Regions from separate parts of the Streptomyces sp. NBC_00289 genome, predicted to be linked through region 3. Evidence: riboswitches for the same ligand, from Rfam matches in the RefSeq annotation. Region 3 holds a riboswitch; each other region holds the start of a gene.
What was found. A riboswitch is a leader RNA that binds a small molecule or an ion and turns the genes downstream of it on or off. The one in region 3 is predicted to bind cyclic di-AMP.

Region 1 (9,660 bases), 920 kb from region 3:
GCATGACCAGCGCTCCGCTCAAGGGCTCCGACCGCATCACGGTCGGGCCCTTGGCGGACGGCACCGGCACCGCCAAGCCCGTCCGCCCCAGCCGCCCCCGCCGCCGTGGCCGCAGCGCACCGTACTGGTTCCTGACACCGACCCTGGTCCTGTTCGCCGCCTTCACCGTCGTCCCCATCGGATACGCGATCTGGCTCAGCCTCCACAAGGTCCGGGTCAAGGGCATCGGACTCGGCAAGGGCGCCCGCGAACAGGTCTGGAACGGCTTCGGCAACTACACCGACGTGCTCCAGGACTCCGAGTTCGGCCACAGCGTGCTGCGCGCCTTCGGCTACGGCCTCATCGTCATCCCGACGATGCTCGGGCTGGCGCTGCTGTTCGCGCTGATGCTCGACACCCCGAAGGCGCGCAGCGCCTCCTTCGCACGGCTGATGATCTTCCTGCCGTACGCGGTGCCCGGCATCATCGCCGCCCTCATGTGGGGCTTCCTGTACCTCCCGGACGTCAGCCCCTTCTACTACCTGCTGAACAGGTTCGGCCTGCCGCAGCCGGACCTGTTCGACGGCGGCAACCTGTACCTCTCCTTCGCGAACATCGCGGTCTGGGGCGGCACCGGCTTCAACATGATCGTCATCTACACCGCGCTCCGGGCGATCCCGCCGGACATCTACGAGGCGGCGCGGATCGACGGCGCGTCCGACCTCAAGATCGCGCTGCGGATCAAGATCCCGATCGTCATGCCCTCCCTGGTGCTGACCTTCTTCTTCTCGGTGATCGCCACCCTTCAGGTCTTCACCGAGCCGATGGCGCTCAAGCCGCTGACCAACGGCCTCTCCACCACCTGGAGCCCGCTGATGGCCATCTACGACAGCGCCTTCCTGAAGTCCGACATCTACGGTGCCTCCGCCACCGCGGTGGTCCTGGCCCTGGCCACCTACCTCATCTCCTTCACCCTGCTGCGCGTCTCCGACCGCTACACCCGGGAGGACCGGGCATGACCCCCCTCACCCTCACCGCCGACACCGCCGGCGAACTTCCCGTGAAAAGCCGAGCACGGCGCACGGCCTGGGTCCCCACCCTCGTGCTGATCCTCGGCGCGCTGTACTGCCTGGTCCCCATCGCCTGGGTGGTGATGGCCGCGACCAAGGACCGGTCGGAGCTGTTCTCCACCTTCACCTTCGCGCCCGGCACCGGCTTCTTCGACAACCTGAGCGAGCTGACCGCCTACCGGGACGGCATCTACTGGACGTGGATGGGCAACTCCGCCCTCTACGCGGGCTTCGGCGCCCTGCTGTCCGCCGCGGTCTCCGCCGGCGGCGGCTACGCGCTCGGCCGGTTCGCCTTCCGGGGGCGGGAGTTCATCTTCAAGCTGATCCTGGCCGGCGTCCTGGTGCCCAGCATCGTGCTGACCGTCCCGCAGTACCTGCTGCTGTCGAAGATGGGCATGGCCGACTCGTACTGGTCGATGCTGCTGCCGTCCATCCTCTCCCCGTACGGCGTCTACCTGGTCCGCATCTACGCGGCCGCCGCGGTACCCGCCGAACTCCTCGAAGCCGCCCGCATGGACGGCGCGAGCGAGTGGCGGATCTTCTCGCGGATCGCCGTACCGATGATGATGCCGGGCCTGATCACGGTGTTCCTCTTCCAGTTCGTCGCCATCTGGAACAACTTCCTGCTGCCGTACGTGATGCTGGCCGACGACACCAAGTTCCCGCTCACCCTCGGGCTCTACACCCTGCTCGCACAGGGCGCCTCGCAGCCCGCCCTCTACACCCTGGTCATCACCGGATGTCTGCTGGCGATCATCCCGCTGATCGCGCTCTTCCTGGTGATCCAGCGGTTCTGGTCCCTGGACCTGCTGAGCGGCTCGGTCAAGGCCTGAGGCACTGACCACTCCACCGTCACGAACGAGGACCATGACCACCAGCGCCAACGGACGCCGCCGACCGCCCACCATCCACGACGTGGCGCGGGAGGCGGGCGTGTCGCGGGGCACCGTCTCCCGCTTCCTGAACGGCGGCCACTACGTCTCGCCCGCCGCGGGCCGGGCGGTGGAGGCCGCCATCAGGAAGACGGGGTACGTCGTCAACCGGCACGCCCGCAGCCTGAGCACCGGACGCTCGGACTCGGTGGCCTTCCTCCTCACCGAGCCGCAGGAGAAGTTCTTCGAGGACCCCAACTTCAACGTGCTGCTGCGCGGCTGCACCGAACACCTCGCCCGGCACGACGTCCCGCTGCTGCTGATGCTGGCCTCCTCCAGGGACGACCGCCGCCGGCTGACCCGCTACATCACCTCCGGCCACGTCGACGGTGTCCTGCTGGTGTCCAGCCACAGCGGTGACCCGGTCGCCGCCGAACTGCGCGACGCCGGCATCCCGTTGGTGGCCTGCGGCAAGCCGCTCGGCCTCGGCTCCAAGGTCAGCTACGTGGCCGCCGACGACCGCGACGGCGCCCGGGAGATGGTCCGCCACCTCCTCTCCGTCGGCCGCCGCCGCGTCGGCATGATCACCGGCCCGCTCGACACCCCCGGCGGCACCGACCGCCTGGCCGGCTACCGCGAGGTGCTCGCCGAGGCGGGACTGCCCTACGACGAGGCGCTGGTGGCGGAGGGCGACTACCGCCGCACCGGTGGCGAGGAGGCGGCCCGGCTGCTGCTGGCCCGCGCCCCCGACATGGACGCGGTGTTCGTCGCCTCCGACCTCATGGCCCAGGGAGTCGTCAACACCCTCCAGCAGGCCGGGCGTTCCGTCCCCGATGACATCGCTGTCGGCGGCTTCGACGACTCGGCCGCGGCCACCGCCGTCACCCCGGCGCTCACCACCATGCGCCAGCCCTACGACCGCATCAGCGCCGAGATGGTCCGCATGCTGCTCGCCCAGATCGCCGGCGAGGACACGGCGGGAGTGATCCTGCCCACGGAACTGGTGGTGCGGGACTCGGCGTAGGGCGCCGAACCGCTCAACTCCCGGCAACCGACGACCCGTAACCGACAACGAGTAACCGGAACAGCTGTCAACAGATGTGAAACCAGTAGCCGTCCGGTTCGCGTCGAGTCGCCGGGGCGTTCCATCCGTATTCTCTGATCATGGCCGCTCCCACCGCGTATTCACTGATCGCCACCGACCTGGACGGAACCCTGCTCCGCGGCGACGACACCCTCTCCGAACGCTCGCTCGCCGCGCTCGCGCGCGTGGCAGCGGCCGGCGCCCGGCATCTGGTCGTGACGGGCCGCCCGGCGCCCAGGGTGCGGCCGCTGCTCGACGACCTGGGCAGCACGGGGCTCGCGGTGTGCGGGCAGGGCGCGCAGGTGTACGACACCGGCGCGGACCGTCTGCTGTGGTCCGTCACCCTGGACCGGGAGCTGGCCGAGACCGCGCTCGGCAAGATCGAGGCCGAGGTGGGGCAGGTGTACGCGGCGGTCGACCAGGACGGTGTCGACGGCCTCACGCTCATCGAGCCCGGCTACCTGATGCCGCACCCGACCCTCCCGGCCCTCCGGGTCGAGCGGCGTGACGACCTGTGGTGCGAGCCCATCAGCAAGGTGCTGCTGCGCCACCCCGACCTGAGCGACGACGAGTTGGCGGCGACGGCGCGTTCGGTGGTCGGCTCCCTGGCGACGGTCACCATGTCCGGACCCGGCACCGTCGAACTCCAGCCATGCGGCATCACCAAGGCCACCGGACTCGCCCTGGCCGCCGAGTACCTGGGCCTCGGTCCGGACCGGACCATCGCCTTCGGCGACATGCCCAACGACATCCCCATGTTCGACTGGGCGGCCCACGGCGTGGCGATGGCCAACGCCCACCCCGAACTCAAGTCCGTGGCGGACGAGATCACCACGTCGAACGAGGACGACGGCATCGCCGTCGTCCTCGAACGTCTCTTCCCCGGGCCCCGGAGCGCCTGGCGGCCGGCCTGATCCGCCGATCGGGCCGGGATGTCGGTGGCCCCGGCGCCCCAACGCCGTTGCCGTGACACCCGCGGGTGGCGTACCGGACTCCGGGCCTTCTAGTACGCCCCGAAGACGTTGTCGATCGAACCGTAGCGCGCGGCCGCGTAGTTGCAGGCGGCCGTGATGTTCGCTACCGGGTCGTACGAGTCCCAGGAGGTGCCGGCGACGTGGTACGCCCGGAAGGTCGGGTCGATGACCTGCAGCAGGCCCTTGGACGGGATGCCCGCGGCCGCGTTGGAGTCCCACAGGTTGATGGCGTAGGGGTTGCCCGACGACTCGCGGATGACGTTGCGGTAGATGCCGTTGTACGACCCCGGAATGCCGTGCTGCGACATGACGGTCAGGGAGGCCCGGATCCAGCCGTCGAGGTTGTTGGCGTACCCCAGCGAGGAGGCGGTGGTGACCGTCGGGGTCGCCGCGGAGGCGGTGCTCGCGCCGATGACGGGGAGTGCCAGTACGGCGGCTCCGGTGCCGATGACGGCGAGCTTGCGGACGAGGCGGGCGGTTCTGGTGCGTCGGTGCTGAGCGGCAGCGGGCATGACTGTTTTCCTCTCCGGCGCCTGCGAGGTGAGCTGTCGGGTTCGGGCGGGAGCTGCCCGGCCGCGCCCTTACGGACGTGGCTTCACCCCCAGCCGTACCGGTTCGTCCTGGAACGTCCGGTACGGCGACTTACCTGGGTCCCCCGCTCCTGCCGTGCGGTGTCTTTCGTCGATGAGTCTCGGTTCGGGCGGCGGCAGGATTAGGCGTCCGCCCGACAGGCCGGGAACGTATGCGAGAGCACATGTCCGGAACAAGTGCCGTATTCGCTTATGACGCCGTTGACCTTGGTCTGAGGCGTATGGGGCACTTGATCCTTTGCGGATGCCAATCCTCAACTCGCTTTCGGGGAAAGGTGAAAGGGGTGACGGGGAGGGGCTGGGGGGACGAGGGCGTGCGTGACCCAACTCACGGGCGTGAACAAGAGTGGCAATTCGGGCAATAGGGCCAACTCGTAGTCAACCGGCCGTCGGTGAAATCCACTTACCGGAGGGGTGCCTCGCGGCTCTCCGTGAGGCGGCCCGGCGGGGCCGCGGCTTTGGCTGTGGCTGTGGAAGCGGAGGCGGCTTGGTCGGGCGGGCGGGGCGCGTCGGGGGGCGGCGCCCGGCCCGGCACGGCAGGCCGGTGATCTTCGGGCGGCCGCGATCGCGGTCGCGAGCGCGATCAGGCGGAGGGGTGGACCGGTCGGCGTAAAGGCGCCGCCCGTCGCGGTGCGCGGTTCGGGCGGACCGGGGTATCCGACATGAGGGAGGTGGAGGAGGCGGCGGCACCGGAGGCCCGTGGAGGGCGGCAAGCGCGGCGCGCGTCCGGAGCGGGACACGCAGAAGCCCGTGGGTCGTCTCGTGGTGCGGAAGGGGCGTGGGGATACTGCATGTCAAGGAGTCACAAACGTTCCCGGACGCGCAGGCCGGCGGGCTCGGCGGCGGCCTAAGATTCGGGGCATATGCCAGTACATCCAGCTAAGCCGACAGGTATCCGTCCTTATCTAGTGATCAAAAACATTCCGGTCGTGATCCCATACCGCCTGGCCTGGAACCGTGGGCGCTATCGGTGATCGAAAGGTGACCGGATACGCTGACTTGAGTGAGCGCAGCGACCTATCGACAAACCGTGTAACCGCCAGTGGACACCAGCAGACAGGAGACCCCTCGTGACCGTCGTCGGGCCGTTCGGGCTGAGCGTGCGGGACCAGGCTCTGGAAGCCGATGTCCAGGCCGGGATGACGGCCGTCGAGGAGGGTCTGCTCGAAGCCACCAAGAGTGAGGTCCCCTTCATCACGGAGGCCGCCCAGCACCTGGTGCGCGCGGGTGGCAAGCGGTTCCGGCCGCTGCTCGTGATGCTCGCCGCGCAGTTCGGTGACCCGTACGCGCCGGGGATCGTGCCGTCGGCGGTGGTGGTGGAGCTGACCCACCTGGCGACGCTGTACCACGACGACGTGATGGACGAGGCCGCGGTACGGCGCGGGGTGCCCAGCGCGAACGCCCGCTGGGGCAACTCGGTCGCGGTCCTCACCGGCGACTTCCTGTTCGCCCGCGCCTCGCACATCCTGGCCGATCTCGGGCCGGAGGCGGTCCGTGTCCAGGCGGAGGCGTTCGAGCGCCTGGTGACCGGCCAGATCCTGGAGACGGCGGGACCGACGGACGGGCGCGACCCGGTCGAGCACTACCTCGACGTCCTGGGCGGCAAGACGGGCTCCCTGGTGGCCGTGTCCTGCCGGTTCGGCGCGATGATGTCGGGCGCCGACGAGACGGTCGTGGACGTGCTGACCCAGTACGGGGAGCGGCTCGGCGTCGCCTTCCAGCTGGCGGACGACGTGCTGGACATCGCCTCCGACTCCCACGAGTCCGGCAAGACCCCGGGCACGGACCTGCGCGAGGGCATCCCCACCATGCCGGTGCTGCGGCTGCGTGAGCGGGCGGCCCGGCTGGGCCTCGCCGAGGACCTCGCCCTGTGTGAGCTCCTCGACTCCGACCTGACCGACGACGACCGGCTCGCCGAGGCGCTGGCCGGGCTCCGGTCGCACCCCGCGCTGGAGCAGGCGCGCCGGGACACGGTGCGCTACACCGAGGAGGCCCGGTCGGCCCTGGCCCCGCTGCGGGAGTGCGACGCGAAGGCGGCGCTCGTGGAGCTGTGCGACGCGGTGGTCCACCGGGCGGGCTAGACCCTGCCACGCGTGTCCGCGCGACGCTGATCCGCCGGCGCCACCTGAGTGAGAAGAGGGCGGTGCCTGCTCCTACCCCTACGGGTCGGAGCAGGCACCGCCCTCTCGCGTCATACCCCAGGCGTACGCGGAGTTGATTCCGAGGGTTGACGCTTCACTGCGGCCGATTTGGTCAGATGGACATCACGGAAATCACCACTCCTCACCGATTCGGGTGAGAATGGCGGCTCAGGGTGGGACGAGTGCGAGGACGAGACGAGCAACGGAGAGCCGCCGCCGACGACGGAGGTAAGGCACACATGGCACCGTACGAATCCGAGGACAGCACGAACGCCGGGGAGGCCGACGACCTGCGCGTGGGTCGGCGAAGGGCCGCGCGGTACATCGTGCCGGTCACCGTGGTGGGGGTGGCGGCGGCGACCATCGGGCTCGTGCCCGCGCTCGCCGACTCCGGCGACCCCAGCCTGCCGAAGATCAGCGCACAGCAACTCATCGAGAAGATCGCCGCCTCGGACGTACAGCAGCTGTCCGGCACGGTGAAGATCACCACGGATCTGGGACTGCCCGACCTCGGTGGTCTGGAGAGCGGGCTGCTGTCCGGCGCCACGCAGCAGGGTGACGGCGGTTCGTCCGCGGACCCGTCGTCGAAGCTGATGGAACTCGCCACCGGCACGCACACCCTGCGCGTCGCGGCCGACGGCCCGGACCGGCAGAAGCTCTCGCTCCTGGAGAACGCCGCCGAGTACAGCGTGATCCACGACGGCAAGGACGTCTGGGGCTACGACAGCAAGTCCAACGAGGTCTACCACGCCACCGAGCCCGGCGGCGCGGAGGCGCAGCGGAAGCGGGAGGACGTCCCCGCGACCCCCAAGGACCTCACCGAAGAGGCCCTCAAGTCGGTCGACGACACCACCTCCGTGGCCGTCGACGGCACCGCGCAGATCGCCGGCCGGGACGCGTACCGGCTGGTCATCAAGCCCAAGCAGGCCGGGTCCACCGTCGGCGCGATCAGCGTGGCCGTGGACGCGAAGACCGGGCTGCCGCTGAAGTTCACGCTCACCCCGTCCAGCGGTGGCGCGGCCGTGATCGACGCCGGCTTCACACAGGTCAGCTTCGCCCGGCCGGCCGCTTCCACCTTCGACTTCACCCCGCCCAAGGGTGCCAAGGTCACCGAGGACGGCGCGGGCTCCGACGGCGGGACCGAGCACGCCCCGCGGTACCGGAAGTCCGAGGGCGACGTCACCAAGGGGGAGGGTCTCGACGGCCTGAAGGTCATCGGGAAGGGCTGGAACTCCGTCGCCACCTTCGAGACGGGCGGCGAAGGACTGCCGACGGGCTCCTCCGGCGGCGGTGACCTCGGCGGCTTCCTCGGCTCGCTCGGCGACCACGTCACCGGCAAGTTCGGCTCGGGCACCGTCTTCTCCACCCGCCTGATCAACGCCCTGGCCACGGACGACGGCAAGCTCTACGTCGGCGCCGTGTCCAAGGACACCCTGGTCAAGGCGGCCAACGCCGGGAAGTAAGGACGTACGCACCCACCGGAGGCGTACGACGAAACGAGGGAGCCGATGGACGAACCGTCCGTCACGGAGCCGGGCACCGAGGGCGCGGGTGACAGCGTGATCGCCACCCGCGCGCTCACCAAGCGCTACCGCGGCGGGCAGCTCGCCGTCGACGGTCTCGACCTGACCGTCCCGGCGGGCAGCGTCTTCGGCTTCCTCGGTCCCAACGGCTCGGGCAAGACCACCACCATCCGCATGCTGATGGGCCTGATCGAACCGACCTCCGGCACGGCCCGCGTCCTGGGCCGCCCGATGCCCCGCTCCACCCGCACCGTGCTGCCCCACGTCGGCGCGCTCATCGAGGGCCCGGCCCTCTACGGCTTCCTCTCCGGCCGCGACAACCTGCTGCGCTACGACGCCGCAGACCCGACCGCCGACCCACGCACCCGGCGCGCCCGCGTCGCCTCGGCCCTGGAGCGGGTGGGCCTCGGGGCGGCCGCGGGCAAGAAGGCGAAGGCGTACTCGCTGGGCATGAAACAGCGACTGGGCCTCGCGGCCGCGCTGCTCCAGCCGCGAAAACTCCTCGTGCTCGACGAGCCGACCAACGGCCTCGACCCGCAGGGCATGCGGGAAATCCGCTCCCTGATCCGGGAGTTGGCCTCGGACGGCACGACCGTCTTCCTCTCCTCGCACCTGCTCGACGAGATCGAGCAGGTGTGTACGCACGCTGCGGTGATGACCCGTGGCCGGCTGATCACCCAGGGCGCCGTCGCGGACCTGGCGGCGGGAACCCGCGGCCGGCTGGTCGTGACGACGCCGGACGCGGGGGACGCGGCTCGGGTGCTGAAGGAACACGGCGCCGCGGACGTCGTCGTCGGCGACGACCGCGTGACCGCCGACCCCCCTGACGGCGACCCCGCCGACCTGAACGCCGCGCTGGTGTCGGCCGGTGTCCGCGTCCGCGGCTTCGGGATCGAACGGGCCTCACTGGAGGACGCGTTCGTCGCGCTGACGGGGGAGGGCTTCGATGTCGCGGGCTGACACGACGCGGGGAGAGCAGGGACCGCCTGGCACCCAGGGCGTGGCGGACCTGCCCGTCGCGGCCGGGGCGCCGGTCCGGAAGCCCAGCCCGTTGTGGACCCTCGGCCTGCTGCGCAGCGAACTGCTGACCACCTTCCGGCGCTGGCGCACGCTCGCGCTGCTGGCTGTGCTGGCCGCCGTACCGGTCCTGGTCGGGATCGCCGTGAAGATCGAGACGAGCGACGGCTCGTCGGCCGGCGGAGGCGGCGAGGGCCCGGCGTTCATCTCGCAGATCACCAACAACGGTCTGTTCCTGGTCTTCACCGCGCTGGCCGCGACGCTCCCGTTCTTCCTCCCGATGGCGATCGGCGTCGTCGCGGGCGACGCGATCGCCGGCGAGGCGAACGCGGGCACCCTGCGCTACCTCCTGGTCGCCCCCGCCGGCCGCACCCGCCTGCTGCTCACCAAGTACGCGACCGTGCTGACCT
Region 2 (9,660 bases), 3.2 Mb from region 3:
GGTCAGTTCCTGGCGGGCCGCCTGAGCGGGTGTGTTGGACATGCGGTTTCCCCGTTTCGATTTCGGGTCGATTCGCACGTTCTAGCCCGATTCCGGGGGTACGGGCATCCGTGTCCGTCACCCAGCTCGGGCGACCGGCATACCTAGCTTTCGTGGCCGTCCAGCAGCCCGAGCTCGGCCGCGCGGACGGCGACATGGCGCCGGGTGGGCGCGTCCAGTTTCTCCAGCACGGCGCGTACGTGGTTGTCGACGGTGCGGACCGAGACGACGAGCCGGCCGGCGATCTCCGCGTTGGTCAGGCCGTCGGCGAGCAGCCGCACCACCTGGAGCTGGCGCTCGGTGAGGCCCGCGGGGTTGTCGCGGGTCGCCGCGAGGGGGCCGCGGGGGACGCGGCGCACGCCGAGGCGCCGCAGCTCGGCGCGGATCAGCCGGGCCTGCGGTTCGGCGCCCAGCGCGTCGAGTGCGGCGAGCGCGGTGAGCCGGTCGGCGGGGTCCGGGCTCTGCCCGAGCGCGACGGCGTGTTCGTAGGGACAGCCCGCCGCCTGCCAGAGCGCCGCGGCCCGCCGCCACTCCCCGCGCGCCTGCCAGGCGTACGGGTGGTCGGAGCCGTCCGTCTCGACCGGCTGCCCGGCCAGGGTGAGCCAGTAGCCGAGTTCGGCGCGGTACGGTGCGCCCGGCAGGTCGCGGGCCTCCGCGTGGACGGGTCCCGCGGCCGCGACGACACCGGCCGGGTCCCCCCGCAGCCAGGCCGCCTCGGCCCGCGCCGCCGCCACCGGCCCGGTGCGCTGGAGCTCACCGGTCCGTACGGCGATCTCCCACGCCTCGGCCAGCAACTCCTCGGCGTCCTGCGCTCCACCGCGGCGGATCCGGACCCGGGCGAGCACGGTCAGGGCGGGGCAGCGGGCGGGTACGAAGTCGTGCATCCCGAACTCGGCGTGTTTCTCCGCGTCGTCCCAGTCGGCGGCCGCGAACCGCCGCATGGCCAGCTCCACGTGCAGATAAGTGAGGAACCCGAGGTGTTCGGCGCGGTCGGCCAGGTCCATGGCCGGCGGCAGGAAGCGGTCGGCCTCGGCGTACTGGAGGTTGTCCAGCAGAGTCCAGATGAGGTTGGCGTAGGCGCGGCAGGCGTGTTCGACCTCGCCGGCGGAGAGCGCCACGTCGAGACTCTCCTCCAGCTGGTCGCGCCCGGCGGGGTCGCCGCCGCGCCAGCGGGCGGTGCCGACGTTGTTCAGGGCGTGCGAGAGGATCGCGGGATCGCCCGCCTTCTGGGCCAGGGCGATGGCGCGTTCGCCATGGACGACGGCCTCGGCGTAGCGGTCGGACAGCATCCGCAGCTGGGCGGTGTTGCTGACGGCGAGGGCCAGCAGCCGGTCGTCGCCCGCGTGTTCCAGGACCGTGACGGCTTCCCGGGCGGCCTCCTGGGCCGGGGCGGCGTCGCCGGCCCACCAGTGGATCCGGGACAGCCAGCGCAGATCGGCGCCGAGGGCGCGGATGTCGCCGAGCTCGCGGCGCAGGGCGACCGCGTCCTGCTGGGCGGCGACGGCCGCGGCGGAGTCCGCGATGGTGTAGCTCTCCACGGCATAGCGTTCGAGGAGGTCGGCGAGTTCGGCCGCCGTGTAGCGGTGTCGCGCGCGCAGGACGAGCCTCAGCTGGGCGGCGGCTTCGCGGTGGGCCCCGGCTCCCGCGGCATCCCGGGCGGCGTCGGGTCCGTAGCGGGCGATGGCGTCCTCGTCGCCGGCCTGTGCGGCGTGGTGGACGAGGCGGGCGGCGTCGGATCCGGGCCGGGCGACGAGGGCCGCGAGGACGCTGCGGTTGAGTTCGATACGGCGCGCGGCGGGCAGCGAGTCGGCGACGGCCCGGCGGATCAGATCGTGCCGGAAGGCCACCCGCTCCGGCGCCACGGCCAGCAGCCCGCGCTGCTCGGCCGCCGTCAGTCCGGCCACCCCGTCCGCGAGCAGCGCGTCGATGAGGGGCCGCTCGACGGCGGAGGGGACGACGGCCAGCTGCTCCAGGGCGGCCACGGTGGCGGCGTCCAGCCCGCGGAGTCTGGCGAGCACGGCGTCGACGACGGTCGGCGGCACGGCTCCGGTGCCGCCCGCGGCCACCACCTCGGCGACGAAGAAGGGGTTGCCCGACGTCACCTGGTACACCTTCGCCGGGTCGAGGTCGAGCCGGCCGGCCTCGCTCAGCGTGCGGACGGCGGCCAGGGAGAGGCGGGCCAGCGGAAGCCGGTGGACGCGCTGAGCCCGGGAGACCTGGCCGAGGAGGTGACGCAGGGGGTGTCCGCTGCTCACCTCGTCGTCCCGGTAGGTGAGGACCAGCAGGGCGGGCAGCCGCTCGATGCGCCGTACCAGGAAGCGCAGGGCGTCCAGTGACGCCTCGTCGGCCCAGTGGACGTCCTCGACGACGAGTACCGCCGGATGGGGTGTCCGGGCCAGTTCGTCGAGCAGGGCCTCGTAGACGCGGTTCCGGTCGCCGCCTTCCATGACGGCGCGCGCCAGTTCACTGCCGACGCTGCCCACGAGGTCGCGGAACGGTCCCAGCGGCCGTCGGGTGGCGAGGTCGTCGCACTCTCCGACAAGTACCCGGGTCTCTGCGGGAAGCCGTTCGGGCATGGCTTTCACCAGGCTCGACTTGCCGATCCCCGCCTCCCCGAAGACGAGCACGACCGACCCGGCCCCGTCCGCTGCTCCTTGTGCGGCGGCGGCCAGTCGCACCAGCTCGAACTCGCGCTCGAGGATGCACAGGTCCACGGGGAGATTGTGCCACTGCCCGGCCCGACTCCAGGGGTCGAACGGTCGTCGGCGGGCTTCGTCTTCCGCTCACCAGCGGCCGGAACCGACTGCTCCGGCCCCGCTGACGCGCACGCGCCCCTTCCTTGTCGTCCGGCCGACCCTCCGCACGCCATTCGACATCACGAACGTGATCGGCTCGCCGAAAGCGAGTGAACGAACGGAGGGCGCCCGAGGCAGCGACCCCCCTCCCGGCGTACTCGGCCGTCGGCGCTACGAGCGGCGGCGGGGCTTTCCGCGCTGGGCGCCCCTGGATCCCTTGGCGCCGCCGGATCCACCGCCGCGGGAGCCCTTGCCCGGGGCCGGCTTGCGGCCGCCGGTCTTCTCCGTACGCTTGCGCGCCGGCTGCGCCTGGTCCTCGGGCCGGGCGCGTCCCCGGGTGCTGTTGACCGTCCGGCCCCGGACGATCCCGATGAAGTCGTCGACGAGGTCGGTCGTCGCGTCCTCCGGCCAGGACAGGGCCACGCCGGACTCCGGAGCGTCCACCAGCGGGCGGTAGGTGAGGTCCTTGCGGTGATGCAGCCGGGCCAGCGACTGGGGGACGGCGAGGAGGCCGATGCCCGCCGCGACCAACTCGACCGCGTCCTCGGTCGTGGCGGGGCGCTCGAGGGCGGCCAGGCCGGGCGGCCGTTCCCAGTCGAGGACGTCGTCGAGGGGGTGCAGCAGGATCTCGTCGGCGAGATCCGCGGCGGACACCTCGTCGGCGGCCGTGACGACGTGGTCCGTCGGGACCACGACCACTGTCGTCTCGGTGTAGAGGGGGATCGCGCTGAGGACCGTGCGGTCCACCGGCAGCCGTACGAGCGCCGCGTCCGCGTCGCCGCCGCGCAGCACCTCGGACGCCTCCGCGGCCGGCACCTGCACCAGCGTCAGCGGGACGTCGGGCCGACGCTCGTTCCAGATCCGCACCCACTTGCCGGGGGTCACGCCGGGGACGTACGCGAGCCGGAACGAGGGAGGTGCTTCCGAGCCTGTCACCAGGCCAGGCTACCGGGCGTGGTCGGACGTCCCGTCCGCGGTCGATAGTCTGGACACCATGAAGTCGCACCAGAGCGCCCAGACGATGAAGCCCGCCACCGCGGCGAAGAAGCTGGGTGTGTACCTCCCGGCCACCCCCGCGGATTTCCAGTCGGGCGTCGTCTCACGCACCGAACTCGGCGAGCTGCAGGCCAACCCGCCGGAGTGGCTCCAGGAACTGCGGCGCACCGGACCGCACCCCCGCCCGGTGGTCGCGGCGAAGCTCGGCGTCTCCATCGCGGGCCTCGCCCGCGGCGGCGTCACCGAGGCGCTCACCACCGAGCAGATCGAGGCGCTGAAGCAGGACCGGCCCGAGTGGCTGGAGAAGGAGCGCGCCACCCAGGCGGAGGTGCGCAAGGAAGCGGCGCGCATCAAGCAGAAGAACGACGAGCAGGACGCTTCCTGACCGTCCGGTTCCCGGACTGACCGGGGCGCGTCCGGAGCCGTGGGAGTCCCAGGGCGTGCGAGGTGACACCCCGCTCCCGCCAACTCTCCCGGCGCGAGGCACGGCACGGCCGTGAGCGTGCCTGCCCCCAGCTGTTCCCTTTCCGCCCGGACATGCCCGACGCTTCCCTCAGGACGCGGATCGCCGGGAGCCCGGCGGCCCTTGACCGGACCCGGGGAGTGACAGCGTGGGCGTGGACGGCGAGAAGACCGTGGTGGTGACCGGTGGCAGCGGTTTCGTCGGCAGTCATCTGGTACGGCGGCTGCTGGAGCGGGGCTACCGGGTCCGCACCACCGTGCGCGGCGGCGCCGACTCGGCGAAGGTGCGGCCACTGCGGGCCATGCGCGAGGCGTTCCCCGGCCGGCTCGAGCTGTTCGAGGCGGACCTGCTGCGGGAGGGTTCCTTCGACGAGGCGGTGCGCGGCAGCCGGGTGGTGTTCCACGTGGCGTCGCCGTTCCTCATGCCGGAGAAGATCAAGGACGGCCGCAGGGACATGGTGGACCCGGCGCTGCTGGGCACGCGCAACGTGCTGGCGAGCGTGGAGCGGGCGCCGACGGTCGAACGGCTGGTCCTCACCTCCACCGTCGGCGCGATCTTCGGTGACTACGCCGACGTCATGGACATGGACGACCAGCTGCTGACGGAGCGTTACTTCAACACCACCAGCACGGTGGAGAACAACCCTTACCACTACGCGAAGACGCTCGCGGAGCGCGCGGCGTGGGACGCGGAGGCGGCCCAGGACCGCTGGCGCATGGTCTCCGTCAACCCCGGTCTGATCCTGGGTCCTTCCCTGACCCCCGCCTCGGAGTCCGGCAGCCTGTTCCTGCTGGACGAGCTGTTCAAGGGTTACTTCTTCTACGGAGCACCGGACTTCAGCTTCACGACGGCGGACGTGCGCGAGGTGGCCGAGGCGCACATCGCGGCGGCGGAGCGGCCGGACGCGAAGGGCCGCTACATCGTCGCCGCGGAAACCATGACGTCCTTTCACGAGATGTCCCGCATCATCCGGGCCCGCCACCCCCGCGACCTCCGCCTGCCGCGCACCGCGCTCCCCCACTGGCCGGTGCGCGTGCTCGGCCCGGCGTTCGGGCTGAGCCAGGACTACATCCGCAAGCACCTCGGCATCCGGTTCCGGGTGGACAACAGCAGGAGCGTGCACGAACTGGGTGTTTCCTACCGCCCGATCGAGCAGACCGTGCTGGACCACTACGCGGCATGGCGAGGCCGACGGGACGCGAACTGAGCGTCGGCGACCCGGTTACGACGAAGGTCACAATTACGTATCGGACATACCGCACTTCAACCTTCACACAAGGCTCACATGTTGGTTAAGTTGACGTCAGACCGTTCGACTCGCTCCGGCGGACCCCGCCGGGTCGTACGGCCTCCGCCGAGTTCGGTGCGCCGCACGGCAGCCGGAGCCGGGGACCCAACCGAAGACTTGGGGTGAATCGGCCAGACGCCTCACGGGGCAACGGCCGTAGGGCACACCTTCCGGAACTGCCGCCCGAACCCGTCAGCTAACCCGGTAGGCGGAGTACGGAAGGAGTACGTCTCTCATGGCGCCGGAACGAACATCGCGCCCCAGAGGTCTCAGCCTCCCCGGCCCGCGCGGCTCCGCCCTCGCGACAGCCGCGCTCACCTCAGTGGCCCTGTTCACCCAGACCGCCGACGCCGTACCCCTCTCGGGGGAGGACACACCGAGCCGCGACGAGGTCCAGCAGCGGGTCAACACGCTCTACGACCAGGCGGAAACCTCCACCGGCAACTACAACGCGACCCGCGCCATGACGACGGGGACCCGCCGCCGCGCCGAGCCCAGGCGCACGGACGCCTCCGCCGACAACGTCACCAGGCAGTGGTTCGACGCGGCCCGCACCCGAGTGGGCCCGACCGTCCCCGCGGTGCTGCCGCGCGACAGGACACCCGAGGCCGCGCCCACGGCCCGCCCGGCCGAACGGCGCTCCGCCGCACCGGAGCTCACCGCCGGGCCGCCTCCCGCAGCCGTGCCCGAGCTGCCCGCCGGGCCGGCCGCACGGCCCGTACTGGAGCTGACCGCGGGACCCGCTCCCGCCGCCCTGCCCGAGTTGACCGCCGGACCGACGCCCGCGCTGCCGGCCCTGCCGGGGCCCCGGCAGGAGGCCGTCCCGGCGCAGCCCGCGCCGACCGCCGAGGCCCAGCGGTCCTCCCTGCGGTCCTCCAAGGAGCAGAACCGGCGCAAGCTCGCCGCGGCCCGCGAGCTGATGGCCCGGTACACCGTCCAGCAGCGCACACCCGTCGCGGCGATCGAGGCTCCGCCGGTCCAGGAATCCTGGCTCACCTTCCCCGACCTGCCCGCCGTCCCCGCTGTCGCGATCACGGAACCGACTCGCCCTACGGTCGAAGAGGTGGCGTGGCAGCAGCAGCCGGTGCCCGGCCCGGACGTGATCGCGAGCACCCCTTCGGTCCTCGACACGGGCCTTCCGGCGGCAGCCGTCGCCCCGGTCGTCCTTCAGGACCAGGGGAACGGCGGAAAGGCCGTGCGGGCAATGGAGTTCGCCCGCGCCCAGATCGGCAGGCCGTGCGTGTGGGGGGCGACCGGGCCGGAGTCGTACGACTGCGGCAGCCTGACCCAGGCCGCCTGGCGGGCGGCCGGCGTCGCCCTCCCCCGCAACGCACCCGATCAGGCGAGCGCCGGCACGGTGATACCCCTCGGCGACGTCCGGCCCGGAGACCTGATCTTCTTCCACGACGACCTGAGCCACCTCGGCCTCTACACCGGCAACGGCATGATGATCCACGCGCCGGGACCTGGCACGTACATCCGCGAGGAGTCGGTCTACTTCGCCGGGGAGTCGGCGATCCGCGGAGCCGTGCGGCTCGCCTGAGACCCTGAGCGCAGGGCCGCCCGCGGACCCGTGGCCGCACGGCCGCATGCGCGGACGCGTCCCCGTGCCCGTGCCCGTGAGAGGTACACGGGACGACGGAGGCCGTCGGCTCGGCATTTCCCGACGCCCTCTTCGGCGCGACAAGAACCGTTCTCTCCGGAATTCGCTTTTCCGTGAATCCCCCGGCGAGCACCGCCCCAGTCGGTTCCGCACGCATCGAAGGGGGCTCTCGGAATGCTTCCCCGTGCTCCCGTGCGCCCCGGCGTACCGATGAATCGGAGAGCCGACCGCGGTTGCACTGGGCAGGAGATGACACAAAAGCGGGTCGGTGGGCCAGCCACCGATTTCGTGTGTCGATTGAGGCAGGTGGTATTCGATGAACGGTACCGCGCCTGAAATAGAGCACGCCTGGACGGTGGGTACTGCACCGGGCATATTCCCTTTCGCCGGTCACGCTATCGCTTTGTTCCGCCGACCGCTGGATTTTCTGAATTCCTTGCCGTCGCACGGGGATCTGGTGGAGATACGCCTCGGGCCCCTGCGTGCCTGGATGGCCTGTCATCCCGAGCTGGCCCACCAGGTCCTGATGGACACGCGCACCTTCGACAAGGGGGGCCCGCTGTACGACCGGCTGCGGCCGCTCATGGGCGACGGCCTGGTCACCTGCCGCCATGACACCTACCGACGGCAACGCAGGCTGCTGCAACCCGACTTCCGTCCCTCCAGGGTCACCGGCCACACGGAACCGATGAGCCGGGAGGCCGAGTCGGTGTGCGGCGGATGGCCGACGGAAGGGCGGATCGACGTCAGCGCGGAGATGCTGGCCCTGACCACCCGGGTGATCAGCCGTGTCCTCTTCTCCGACTCGCTCGGCAGCGCGGCGGCCGCGGAGGTGCGCGACAGCCTCGCCGTCATCGTCCGCGGACTGTTCGTCCGTACGGCCGTGCCGGTCGACGCCCTCTTCCGCGTTCCCGCACCTGCGAACCGGCGCTACCGCCGCGCCGTCGAGCGCGTCCACGCGATCGTCGACGCGGTCGTCGAGGAACGGCGGCGCGACGCGCGACGCGCGGATCCGCACGGCGGGGGCGACCTGCTGGACACGCTGCTGGCCGCCGCCCGCGGTGACGGCGGAGCCGCCGCGATCAGCGAACAGGAGGTGCACGACCATCTCGTCACGCTCCTGCTCACCGGCGCCGAGAGCACCGCTCTGTGCCTGGCCTCGGCGTTCGACCTGCTGGCGCGGAACCCGGAGGCGGAGCGCCGGCTGCACGCCGAGGTCGACACCGTGCTCGCCGGACGGCGGCGCCCCGGCCCCGGGGACCTGCCGAACCTCACCTACACCCGGTGCGTCGTCAGTGAGACGCTGCGCCACCGCCCGCCCGGGTGGCTCTTCATGCGCGTGACGACCAGGGAAACCGTTCTCGCCGGGCGTCGGCTCCCGCCGGGTACCACCGTCCTGTACAGCCCCTATCTGCTCCAGCACGACCCGGCCTCGTTCGCCGCCCCCGACCGGTTCCGGCCCGAGCGCTGGCTGCCGCAGGCCGCCGCGGTCCCGCCGGGCGCGATGCTCCCGTTCGCCACGGGCGGGCGCAAGTGCATCGGCGACCGGTTCGCCGTCGCGGAGGCCACGGTGACCGTCGCGGCCGTCGCCGCGCGCTGGCGGCTGCGCCATGTTCCCGGGCACACCGAACGGACGCGCCCCGGGGCCACGTTGGGGCCGCGCTCGCTCGTGATGACCTGCGAGCCGCGGTCACGCGGCCCGGCGGGGCCGGTGCCTCGTGACCGTTCCCTCGCCACCCGGACAGGTACGGCCATTTCCTCGCAGGACTCCCGAACGGCGGGTGACAACGGTGTCGACGACGCATGAGGACACCGCGGTCGAACCGCGGCACGCACCTGCGGCCGACAGCCTCAGGGATCTGATCGACGCCAACCTCCACATGCCGTTCCCCTTCGCGTGCAATCGGCACGTGTCCGAGGCGACGGCCGGCGTCGGGTCGTGGCTGAACAGGTGGGGACTGACCGACGAGCCGGAGACGGCGGCGATGATCGCCCGCACCCGTCCCGCCGAACTCGCGGCCTTCAACAGCCCCACCATGGATGCCGACATCCTCCAGATCGTGGCCAACCAGATCGCCTACCAGTTCGTCTTCGACGACCGTGCCGAGGAGGTCGGACAACAGGGGCCGGGCCAACTGCTGCCCATGCTCTCCGAGAGCGTCGCGATCCTGCGGGACGGCCGGCCCCCGTCCACCTGCCTCGGCGCCGCCCTGGCCGACCTCCACCGACAGGTGCAGGAGCGGTGCACGCCCGCGCAGGCGGCCCGCTGGGCATGGCACAGCCGTGAGTACGTGCACGGCCTGCTCTACGAGGCGGTGGCCCAGACACAGTCCGTGCCCGTTCGGACCGGACTGTGCAACTCGATACGCTCACTGATCGCGGGTGTCGAACCCTTCTATCCGCTGTGCGAGGCCGCGCAGGCCAGCGAGCTGGACGCCGACGAGCTCCACCATCCCGTCGTACGACGCCTGGCGCG
Region 3 (9,660 bases):
ATCACGCGTGCCGCGCCGGGCACGCGGGTCATGGTGCTCGAGAAGGAACCGGGCCCTGCCCGGCACCAGACCGGACGCAACAGCGGAGTGATCCACAGCGGCATCTACTACCGGCCCGGCTCGCTCAAGGCGCGGTACGCGGTGCGGGGCGCCGCCGAGATGGTCAAGTTCTGCGCGGAGTACGACATCCCGCACGCCGTCACCGGCAAGCTGATCGTCGCGACCACCCGGGCGGAGCTGCCGCGGCTGCACGCGCTCGTGCAGCGCGGCCGGGAGAACGGCATTCCGGTACGGGAGCTGGGCGGCTCCCAGATCGCGGAGTACGAGCCGGAGGTGCGGGGGCTCGCCGCGATACACGTCGGGACGACGGGCGTGTGCGACTTCACCGGTGTCGCGCGGCGGCTGGCCGAGGCGTCGGGGGCGGAGATCCGGTACGGGGCCCGGGTGGTGCGGGTCGACCGGCGCGCCGGACTGGGGGCTGCCGTGCTCACCGGGGACGGAGCCGTCGTCCGCGCGCGGGTGCTGGTGAACTGCGCCGGGCTGCACTGCGACGAGATCGCCCGGCTCACGGGGGACGACCCGGGGATGCGGATCGTGCCCTTCCGCGGGGAGTACTACACGCTGGCGCGGCCCGAGCTGGTGCGGGGCCTGGTGTATCCGGTCCCGGATCCGGCGTTCCCGTTCCTCGGGGTGCATCTCACGCGCGGGATCGACGGCGGGGTGCACGTCGGGCCCAACGCGGTGCCGGCCCTGGCCCGGGAGGGCTACGAGTGGGGTGTGGTGCGACCCCGGGAACTGGGGCGGACGCTGGCGTGGCCGGGATCGTGGCGGATAGCCCGGCGGCACTGGCGGTACGGGGCGGGCGAGCTCCGCCGGTCGGTGTCGAAGCGAGCGTTCACCGCGGCGGTGCGCCGGATGCTGCCGGCGGTCGACGAGACGGACCTGATGCCGGCGACCGCCGGGGTGCGGGCCCAGGCGGTCCTCCGGGACGGGACGCTGGTGGACGACTTCCTGATCCGCGAGGGCGAGCGGACGGTCCACGTACTCAACGCGCCTTCGCCCGCGGCGACCGCCTCCCTGCCCATCGGCCGGGAGGTCGCGCGACGAGCGTTGGCCACGCTGGGCACGACCTGAGTCGAACCGCGCGCGTGCCGAGCCGGTCTGGGCGCGGCGGGCTGGGCGCTGCGGGCTGGGCTCGCGACGGGTGGGGCGGACGGGCTGTGCCCGCTCGGTCCGGGCCTCGGGTGAGCACGTAAAATCGATCGCACTGTGTCTGACTCCCGCAACGCCCCCGAAGCCTCCCGGCCCGTCTCCTCCCCGCCCGGCGAGCACCTCTCGCACACCCCCGGAGCCTCCGTGCGGCACATCCGGGCCAAGGGCGAGCCCCGTTTCCCGGACGGGCCCGCGCCCGATCCCGCCGGGTCGCACTTCGAGCGGCGGATCCGGAGTTTCCAGCCGCGCCGGAGCCGGGTGACCGCGGGACAGGCGGACGCGCTGCAGCGGCTGTGGGCCGGCTGGGGGCTGGACATCGACGGGCAGCGGGTCATCGACCTGGCCGAGTTGTTCGGGAACGACCGTCCCGTCGTCCTGGAGATCGGCTTCGGGATGGGCGAGGCCACCGCCCGGATGGCCGCCGCCGATCCCGGCACCAACATCCTCGCCGTCGACGTGCACACCCCCGGCCAGGGCAATCTGCTCGCTCTGGCCGACCAGCAGGGGCTGACCAACGTCCGCGTCGCGAACGGGGACGCCATCATCCTGCTGCGCGAGATGCTCCCGCCCGAGTCCCTCGACGGTCTGCGCGTGTACTTCCCCGATCCCTGGCCCAAGAAGCGCCACCACAAGCGGCGGCTGATCCAGCCGGAGTTCCTGTCGCTGGCCGCGACCCGGCTCAGGCCGGGGGCGATCGTCCACTGCGCCACCGACTGGGAGCCGTACGCCGAACAGATGCTCGACGTACTGACCGCGCACCCGGACTTCGAGAACACGCGGCCCGACGGCGGTTTCGCGCCCCGTCCCGACTTCAGGCCGCTGACCCGTTTCGAGGGCCAGGGACTGGAGAAGGGACATGTCGTGAACGACCTGCTCTGCCGCCGCGTACAGCGAGAAGACAACCGCACGGACCTGCCCCCCACCGGCGCCTGAGCCTCGCCGCCCGTCTCAGCGGGCGGCACGGCGCACCGTCGCGGGCGGCGCCCATCCCTCGTTAGGGTCAATGCTGTGGCCACCTGTCCCCCGTACCCGACGCATCCCAGTGACACCGCCGGCGGAGTACTGCGGCACGCGCACTGGTGGCAGCGCACATGGGTGCGTTACGGCGCGCTGATCACCCTGCTCACGCTCTCCGGGCTCGTCATCCTCGCCCTGGTCCGCGAACAGACCGGCACCGAGGGCTTCCTGGTCGGCCTCGGGCTCGCCGTCCTGCCCGTGCCGCTGCTCCTGGCCGCGTTCCGCTGGCTGGACCGCGTCGAGCCCGGCCCCTGGCGCAACCTGCTGTTCGCCTTCGCCTGGGGTGCCTGCGCGGCGGCGCTGATAGCGATCGTCACCAACAGTTTCGCGACCAGATGGATAGCCACCGCGACCGCCGATCCGTCGAGTGCCGACACCATCGGCGCGACCGTGATAGCGCCCGTCGTGGAGGAGTCCGCGAAGGCCGCCGCCGTCCTGCTCGTGTTCCTCTTCCGCCGCCGGGACTTCACCGGGATCGTCGACGGGGTCGTCATAGCCGGAGTCACCGCCACCGGTTTCGCGTTCACCGAGAACATCCTCTATCTCGGCACCGCGTTCGGCACCGACCAGCTCACCGGCGACCGCGGCATCGCCTCCGTCACCGCCGCGACCTTCTTCGTCCGCGTCATCATGTCGCCGTTCGCGCACCCCCTCTTCACCGTCCTCACCGGCATCGGCTTCGGCGTCTCCGCGCTGTCCGCCGAGCGCCGGCGGATACGGCGGGTGCTGCTGCCGCTGTCCGGGCTGCTGCTCGCGATGGGGATGCACGCGATCTGGAACGGCTCGTCGAAGTTCGGCGAGTACGGGTTCTTCGCGGTGTACGCGGGCTTCATGGTGCCCGCGTTCGGGCTGCTGACCTGGCTGGTCGTCTGGACACGGCAACGGGAGCTGAGGACCGTACGGGCCGAGCTGCCCGCCTATGTCGCGGCCGGCTGGCTGACCCCGGCCGAGCCGTACGCGCTCGGCTCGATGCGGGCCCGGCGGCTGGCGCGCGACCACGCCCGGCGCCGCTTCGGCAAACCGGCGGCCCGGGCGGTCGCCCAGTACGAGGCGTACGCGACCTCACTGGCGTTCCTGCGGCACCGGGGGCGCAACGGGCGGGCGAACACCGACTTCGTCGTACGGGAGAGGGAGTTGCTCCAGGAGCTGTGGTGGCGGCGGGAGGTGGCGCGCCCGGCGCTGGACTACGCGGCGAGGGCGACGGCTCCTCCCGTGCCGGTGACCGCGCCGCCGTGGCCGGTGTACGGCGTGTACGGCCACGCCAACGGCTACGGGATGGCGGGGAGCGGGCCCGTGACCGGAGCGGGACACGGTGTCGGCCTCGGCCTCGGTCACGGCGTCGGCGCCGGCTACGGCTACGGCTACGGCTACGGCTACGGAGCCGCCGGATACGGGCATCAGGCGGGACCGTACCCGGCCTACAACCCGTACCAGCCGTAACTCCTGCCGATCCCGCAGCCCCTACCGATCCGGCATCCCCTGCCGATCCGGCACCCCCTACCAATCCGGCATCCCCGCCGATCCCGCACCCCCTACCCATCCAGCATCCCCCGCCGATCCCGCACCCCCGGCCGGTCGTCAGCCCGGCCTCACGCCGACGCGTCGGTCAGGCGGGTCAGCTCCGGTTCGTCGAGCTTCAGCTCCGCCACGCCCAGCAGGGCGGGCAGTTGCTCCACCGTCCGCGCGGAGGCGATGGGCGCCGCCACCGTCGGCCGGGCGGCCAGCCAGGCCAGCGCGACCGTGGCCACGGGGGAGTCGTGGGACTGGGCGATCTCGTCGAGGGCGGTGAGGACGCGGCGGCCCCGCTCGGTGTCCAGGTGCTTGCCGGCGGCTCCGGCCCGTGCGCTGTCGACCGTCGTACCGGGGCGGTACTTCCCGCTGAGGAAGCCGGAGGCGAGCGCGGAGTACGGGACGGCGGCGAGACCCGACTGCTCGGCGAGGTCCCGCAGCTCACCCTCGTAGGTGCCGCGCGAGACCAGGTTGTAGTGGGGCTGGAGCGCCACGTACCGGGCCAGGCCCTCACGGTCGGAGAACTCCAGGGAGGCGCGGAGCCGTTCGGGCGAGATGTTGGAGGCGGCGATGTGTCGCACCTTGCCCGCCTTCACCAGCTCGTCGAGCGCGCCGATGATCTCCTCGACCGGGATTTCCGGTTTGTCGAAGTGGGTGTAGTAGAGGTCGATGTGGTCGGTGCCCAGGCGGCGGAGCGACGCGTCGGCGGCCGCCTTGATGTTCGCCGCGGACAGTCCCGGGAACCGCGGGTGCTGGCTGACCTTGGTGGCGATGACGACGTCGGAACGGTTGCCGCGTGCCTTGATCCAGTTGCCGATGACGGTCTCGGACTCGCCGCCCTGGTTGCCCTCGGCCCAGGACGAGTAGGAGTCGGCGCTGTCGACGAAGTTGCCGCCGGCGGCCGCGTAGGCGTCGAGCACCGCGAAGGAGGCGGCCTCGTCGGCGGTCCAGCCGAAGACGTTGCCGCCGAGGGCGAGCGGGAAGACCTCGAGGTCGGATGAGCCGAGCTTGCGGAGAACAGTCATGCTCTTGTTCAACGGGCGGACCGGGGCGGTCCATTCCGCGATCGCCGCAAAGATGCCGTAAACACAGCGACCGGCGGTCCTGACGCCGGGGGGTTGGCGTCAGGACCGCCGGGGTCTCGGTGTCAGGCCGTCAGGGAGTGAGGCCCTTGCCGCGCAGCCACGCCATCGGGTCGATGCCGTCGGCGCTGCCGCCGGGGTGGACCTCGAGGTGCAGGTGCGGCCCGGTCACGTTGCCGGTGGCGCCCACGCGCCCGATCACGTCACCCGTGTTGACCTTCTGGCCCACGGTGACGCTGATGGACGACTGGTGGCAGAACCACAGCTCGGTGCCGTCGTCCAGGGTCAGGATCGTGCGGTAGCCGTAGGAACCGGCCCAGCCCGCCTCGGTGATGGTGCCGCTGTGGATCGCCTTGATCAGCGTGCCGGTGGGCGCGGCGAAGTCGAGGCCGGTGTGGTAGCCGGAGGACCACATGGAGCCGGCCTGGCCGAAGGTCGAGGTGATGGTGTACGAGGAGGTCGGCAGCGTGTACTGCTTGGCCAGCTCGGCCAGGCGCTCAGCCTCGGCCTTCAGCTTGGCGGCCGCCTCGGCCTTCTCCTTCGCGGCGTCGGCCTTGGCCTCGGCCGCCTTCTCCGCCTTGGCGACCGCGGCGGCGGCCTGCTTCTCGGCCGTGGCCGCGGCGGCTGCGGCGGCCTTGGTCTCGACCTGGTCCTGCTGCTGCTCGGCCTGGGCCATGATCCGGCTGCGGAGCACCTCACCGGCGTCGGTGGTGCCCTGCGCCGTTTCGGTGGTGCTCACACCGACGCTGCTGAGCGCGGTCGCGGAGCCCTGGTCGGCGTCGGCGGAGGAGTCGTCGTCCGACAGGAGCGAGCCCACGGACGGCAGGTCGGGAATGGAGATGGAGACCGGCGGCTTGCCGGTGTTGGCGCTGGCCATGCCACCCGCGCCGACGGCGGCTATGACACCGACACCGAGGACGGTGGAGCTGCGGGCGAGTCCCCCGCCGCGCTGCTTGGAGACGCGATGCCGGCCTCGTACGGGGCGAAGGGACTCCTCGGTGGGATTCCACTCCTCCCACGGACCCTCGTCGGTGCGGAGGCCGCCGGAGCCGAAGGGCTCGGTGCTGCGCCGGCTGGGCACGAACGGGGCTTGCGGGGCAGGCGGGTTGGACGCCACGTGGGCGTGCTCCTTTCCTTCCTTCTCGCCTACCGGGTTAGCTGACGGGTTCGGAGCAGGAAGGTCTCCTACGCGCGTATATCCGCCGTGCTGTGCACGGCGACCTACGAGCGATTCACCCCAAGGTGTGGTTCCCCGGTTCCCTTGCGGAATTCGGCGCATGCGCACGGAGCCGACTCTTGTGACGGCTGGGACGACCGCGCTGCGTTATCGAACGTTAATAGACCCGGGTACCCGATTCCAAGCTGTTCCACTTGATCATTAACCTTTCCGGCCAGGAACTTTCGGGTCATGACCGGCGTAATTCGGGCGAGTTGACCTCGGATCAGGAAACTCACGGGTCGTCACGGCCGACGGGATGCTGTGCGCAGGGCGGTCGGCCGCTCACCCGGGGTGACAATGAGGCGAGCTTCACGCACCGCACGCGGCGAGGCGCCGTGACAGACGCACGCCGGACACCACGCACCGAGGGCCGGAACCCTTTCGGATTCCGGCCCTCGGCCTTCAGTAGCGGGGACAGGATTTGAACCTGCGACCTCTGGGTTATGAGCCCAGCGAGCTACCGAGCTGCTCCACCCCGCGTCGTTGAAACCAGTGTACGCCATCCGCGGGACCCGAAGCACACGCGTTGTTCCTGGCCACGCACGCGGCCCGGAACGGGGGTCTCAGCCGAGCAGGTGACGGTTGGGCGCCTGGGCCCGCTCCTCGTACTCCGGGAGTACGGCCACGGCGGCGCCCTCCGTCGCCAGCAACCCGCTCCCGTCGGCCCCCGTGACGAAGGTGTCCGGCTCCCGCCAGGCCGTCACCACCCGCCGCACCCCCGCGTCGAGGATCAGCCGGGCGCAGGGCGCCGGGCGGGAGGCGCGCAGGGCGCAGGGCTCGAGGCTGCTGTAGACCGTGGCGCCGGCCAGCCTCGGGTCGGACGCGTCGAGCTTGGCGAGCGCCGCCTCCTCCGCGTGGACGACCGGGTCGCCGCCCTCCCGCGAGTGGCCGCGCGCGAGCTCCGTGCCGTCGGCCGCCACGACCACGGCGCCCACGCTGAACGCGGTGCTCGACGGCGGGCACCGCTGTGCCAGCTCGCAGGCCAGGGCCAGCCAGTGCCGGTCGGCGGCGGAGGGGACGTCTCCGGTGCCGGGGGCGGTGGGCTCGTACCGCATGAGGACGACGTCCTCGATCCGCCGGGTCTCCACGAGACGCAGCCGTCCGCCCTGGTAGGCGCCGGGGCCGAACAGCCGGGGCGCGTCCGGGGTGCCCACGAACAGGGGGGCCAGGACCAGCTGGAGTTCGTCGGCGAGGCCCTGCTGGAGCAGCTGTGTGTGGATCCGCCCGCCCCCCTCGACCATGAGGCGCCGGACGCCGCGCGCCTCGTACAGGTGCTCCAGGAGGCGGCGCCAGTCGATGTCGGGGCCCAGGGCGACGACGTCGGCGGCGACGGGCGCCCGGCGGAGGTGTTCGGCGCCCTTGTCGGTCGTACAGACGAGCTTCTCGCCGCCCGTGTGCCAGAAGTTGGCGGCCGGGTCGAGGTCGCCGGAGCCGCTGACCGTGACCTTGAGCGGGTAGGCGGGGCGGCCGGCGGCGACGCGGGCGGCCCGGCGGTCGGGCGAGTTGACCAGGAGCCGGGGGTTGTCGGCGCGGATGGTGCCGGCGCCGACGAGGATCGCGTCGACGGAGGCGCGCACCTCGTCGACCCGGTCGAAGTCGGCCGGGCTGGAGAGCAGGAGGCGCTCGGGGCCGGTGTCGTCCAGGTAGCCGTCGAGGGAGACGGCGGCGGACAGCAGGACGTACGGGTGGGGCATCGGGCGCGCTCCCCGGCTGGGTGGGACGGACGGTGACGGGCTGCTCTTGGTTCAAGTTTGAAACAAAACTACACTGGGGGTATGACGACCCGCTGGCTCACCCCCGAGGAGCAGCGCGCCTGGCGCGCGTACATCGCCGCGACGCACCTCCTGGAGGACGCGATCGACCGGCAGCTCCAGCAGGACGCCGGCATGCCCCATCTCTACTACTCCATTCTCGCCAACCTCTCCGAGGCGCCGGAGCGCCGGCTGCGCATGACCGATCTCGCCGAGCGGTCGAAGATCACGCGCAGTCGGCTGACGTACGCGGTGACCCGCCTGGAGAAGGACGGCCTGGTCCGGCGCGAGAACTGCCGGTGGGACAAGCGGGGCAGTGTCGCCGCGCTGACCGACGAGGGGATGACCGTCCTGGAGCGTACGGCGCCCGGGCACGTCGCGACGGTGCGGTCGCTGCTGTTCGACCGGCTCACCGAGGAGCAGGTGGGGCAGTTGGAGGAGATCTGCACGGGCATCGCGCGGACGCTGGAGGGGGACGGGGAGCACCCGGCGGCCGACGAGGTGCCGTGGCGGCGGCGGTCCTCGCCACCCTGTCCCTGATCTCCGGCTCACCGCCCGCCCGCGGTTCGTGACTCCCGTCCCGGCTGCCGCCGAACCTGTTGCTTCAAATTTAAAGCATGAGGTAGGGTCCCGGACCATGGATCTGCTTCAAATCTGAAGCAGATCTGGACCTCCGGACCCGGGAGAACCCGCATGCCCGACTTCCCCGCCGCCACGTCACGCTCCCGCGTCCGGGTACCGCTGCGCTTCCACGACGGCTACGCCGTCGATGCCGAAGTGGTCACCTTCCACGGCCTCACCGACGGCCGGGAACATCTCGCGGTCGTCCTCGGCGACCCCGGCCCCGTTCCACTGGTCCGGCTGCACTCCGAGTGCCTGACCGGCGACGTCTTCGGCTCGGCCCGCTGCGACTGCGGCCCGCAGCTGCGCGAGGCGGTCGAGCGCATAGCCGACCGCGGCGGTGTCCTGCTCTACCTGCGCCAGGAGGGCCGGGACATCGGCCTCTACAACAAGCTCGACGCCTACGCCCTCCAGGACCAGGGCCTCGACACCTACGCCGCCAACACCGCGCTCGGCCTGCCCGAGGACGCCCGCGACTACACCGCGGCCGCCCAGATGCTCCGGGCGCTGGACGTCGGAACACTGGACCTGCTGTCCAACAACCCCGACAAGGCGAGCCAGTTGCGCGATCTCGGAGTGGAGGTCCGCGACCGCGTCCCCACCGGTGTCTTCACCACCGCCCACAACGTCCGCTACCTGCGCGCGAAGGTGCTCCAGACCCAGCACACGCTGCCGCTCGCGGAGTTGACGGGCCGGGCGGAGCTGAGCGCGCGCTGATGCCGCGCCGGCCTCCGGCCGGGCGTCACCGCGGGGTGTGCGCCAGATAGGCCAGGACGGCCAGGACCCTGCGGTGGCCGCTGTCGCTCGGCGGCAGGCCCAGCTTCAGGAAGACGTTGCCGATGTGCTTGCTGACCGCGCGTTCGGTCACCACGAGGGTCTTGGCGATCGTCGTGTTGTCGTGCCCCTCGGCCATCAGCTTCAGCACCTCCCGCTCGCGCGGGGTCAGCGAGTCGAGCGGTGTGTCCCGGCGGCGGGTGAGGAGCTCGGTGACGACCTCGGGGTCCAGCGCGGTGCCCCCGCCGGCGACCCGCTCCAGCGCGTCGAGGAACTCGTCGACCCGGCCCACCCGGTCCTTGAGCAGGTAGCCGATCCCGCTGGTGCCGCCGCTCAGCAGCTCGGCGGCGTACGACTCCTCGACGTACTGCGAGAGCACCAGCACCGGCAGTCCGGGGAGCTCCTGGCGGGCGACGAGTGCCGCGCGCAGTCCCTCGTCGCGGAAGCCCGGTGGCATCCGTACGTCGAGCACCGC

Region 1: another riboswitch for cyclic di-AMP. It lies ahead of OG985_RS20280 (transglycosylase SLT domain-containing protein); the one in region 3 lies ahead of OG985_RS24540 (M23 family metallopeptidase).
Region 2: another riboswitch for cyclic di-AMP. It lies ahead of OG985_RS39105 (NlpC/P60 family protein); the one in region 3 lies ahead of OG985_RS24540 (M23 family metallopeptidase).

What each region holds. Positions count from the first base shown of each region.
Region 1 is NZ_CP108046.1:4,472,043-4,481,702, reverse strand. It holds gene OG985_RS20305 (ABC transporter substrate-binding protein) at 1-6, shown strand, start outside; gene OG985_RS20300 (carbohydrate ABC transporter permease) at 3-998, shown strand; gene OG985_RS20295 (carbohydrate ABC transporter permease) at 995-1,882, shown strand; gene OG985_RS20290 (LacI family DNA-binding transcriptional regulator) at 1,917-2,945, shown strand; gene OG985_RS20285 (HAD family hydrolase) at 3,086-3,919, shown strand; gene OG985_RS20280 (transglycosylase SLT domain-containing protein) at 4,009-4,491, opposite strand; cyclic di-AMP (ydaO/yuaA leader) riboswitch at 4,495-4,663, opposite strand; gene OG985_RS20275 (polyprenyl synthetase family protein) at 5,640-6,650, shown strand; gene OG985_RS20270 (outer membrane lipoprotein carrier protein LolA) at 6,950-8,173, shown strand; gene OG985_RS20265 (ABC transporter ATP-binding protein) at 8,219-9,193, shown strand; gene OG985_RS20260 (ABC transporter permease) at 9,180-9,660, shown strand, end outside.
Region 2 is NZ_CP108046.1:8,638,585-8,648,244, reverse strand. It holds gene OG985_RS39130 (FAD-binding oxidoreductase) at 1-42, opposite strand, end outside; gene OG985_RS39125 (AAA family ATPase) at 144-2,753, opposite strand; gene OG985_RS39120 (LysR substrate-binding domain-containing protein) at 3,006-3,770, opposite strand; gene OG985_RS39115 (DUF5997 family protein) at 3,829-4,215, shown strand; gene OG985_RS39110 (NAD-dependent epimerase/dehydratase family protein) at 4,442-5,500, shown strand; cyclic di-AMP (ydaO/yuaA leader) riboswitch at 5,636-5,808, shown strand; gene OG985_RS39105 (NlpC/P60 family protein) at 5,817-7,124, shown strand; gene OG985_RS39100 (cytochrome P450) at 7,642-8,991, shown strand; gene OG985_RS39095 ((-)-alpha-amorphene synthase) at 8,975-9,660, shown strand, end outside.
Region 3 is NZ_CP108046.1:5,394,222-5,403,881, reverse strand. It holds gene lhgO (L-2-hydroxyglutarate oxidase) at 1-1,134, shown strand, start outside; gene trmB (tRNA (guanosine(46)-N7)-methyltransferase TrmB) at 1,270-2,145, shown strand; gene OG985_RS24550 (PrsW family intramembrane metalloprotease) at 2,221-3,669, shown strand; gene OG985_RS24545 (aldo/keto reductase) at 3,819-4,763, opposite strand; gene OG985_RS24540 (M23 family metallopeptidase) at 4,894-5,937, opposite strand; cyclic di-AMP (ydaO/yuaA leader) riboswitch at 5,949-6,106, opposite strand; tRNA gene OG985_RS24535 (tRNA-Met) at 6,446-6,519, opposite strand; gene OG985_RS24530 (dihydrofolate reductase family protein) at 6,603-7,733, opposite strand; gene OG985_RS24525 (MarR family winged helix-turn-helix transcriptional regulator) at 7,815-8,330, shown strand; gene ribA (GTP cyclohydrolase II) at 8,484-9,128, shown strand; gene OG985_RS24515 (LuxR C-terminal-related transcriptional regulator) at 9,154-9,660, opposite strand, start outside.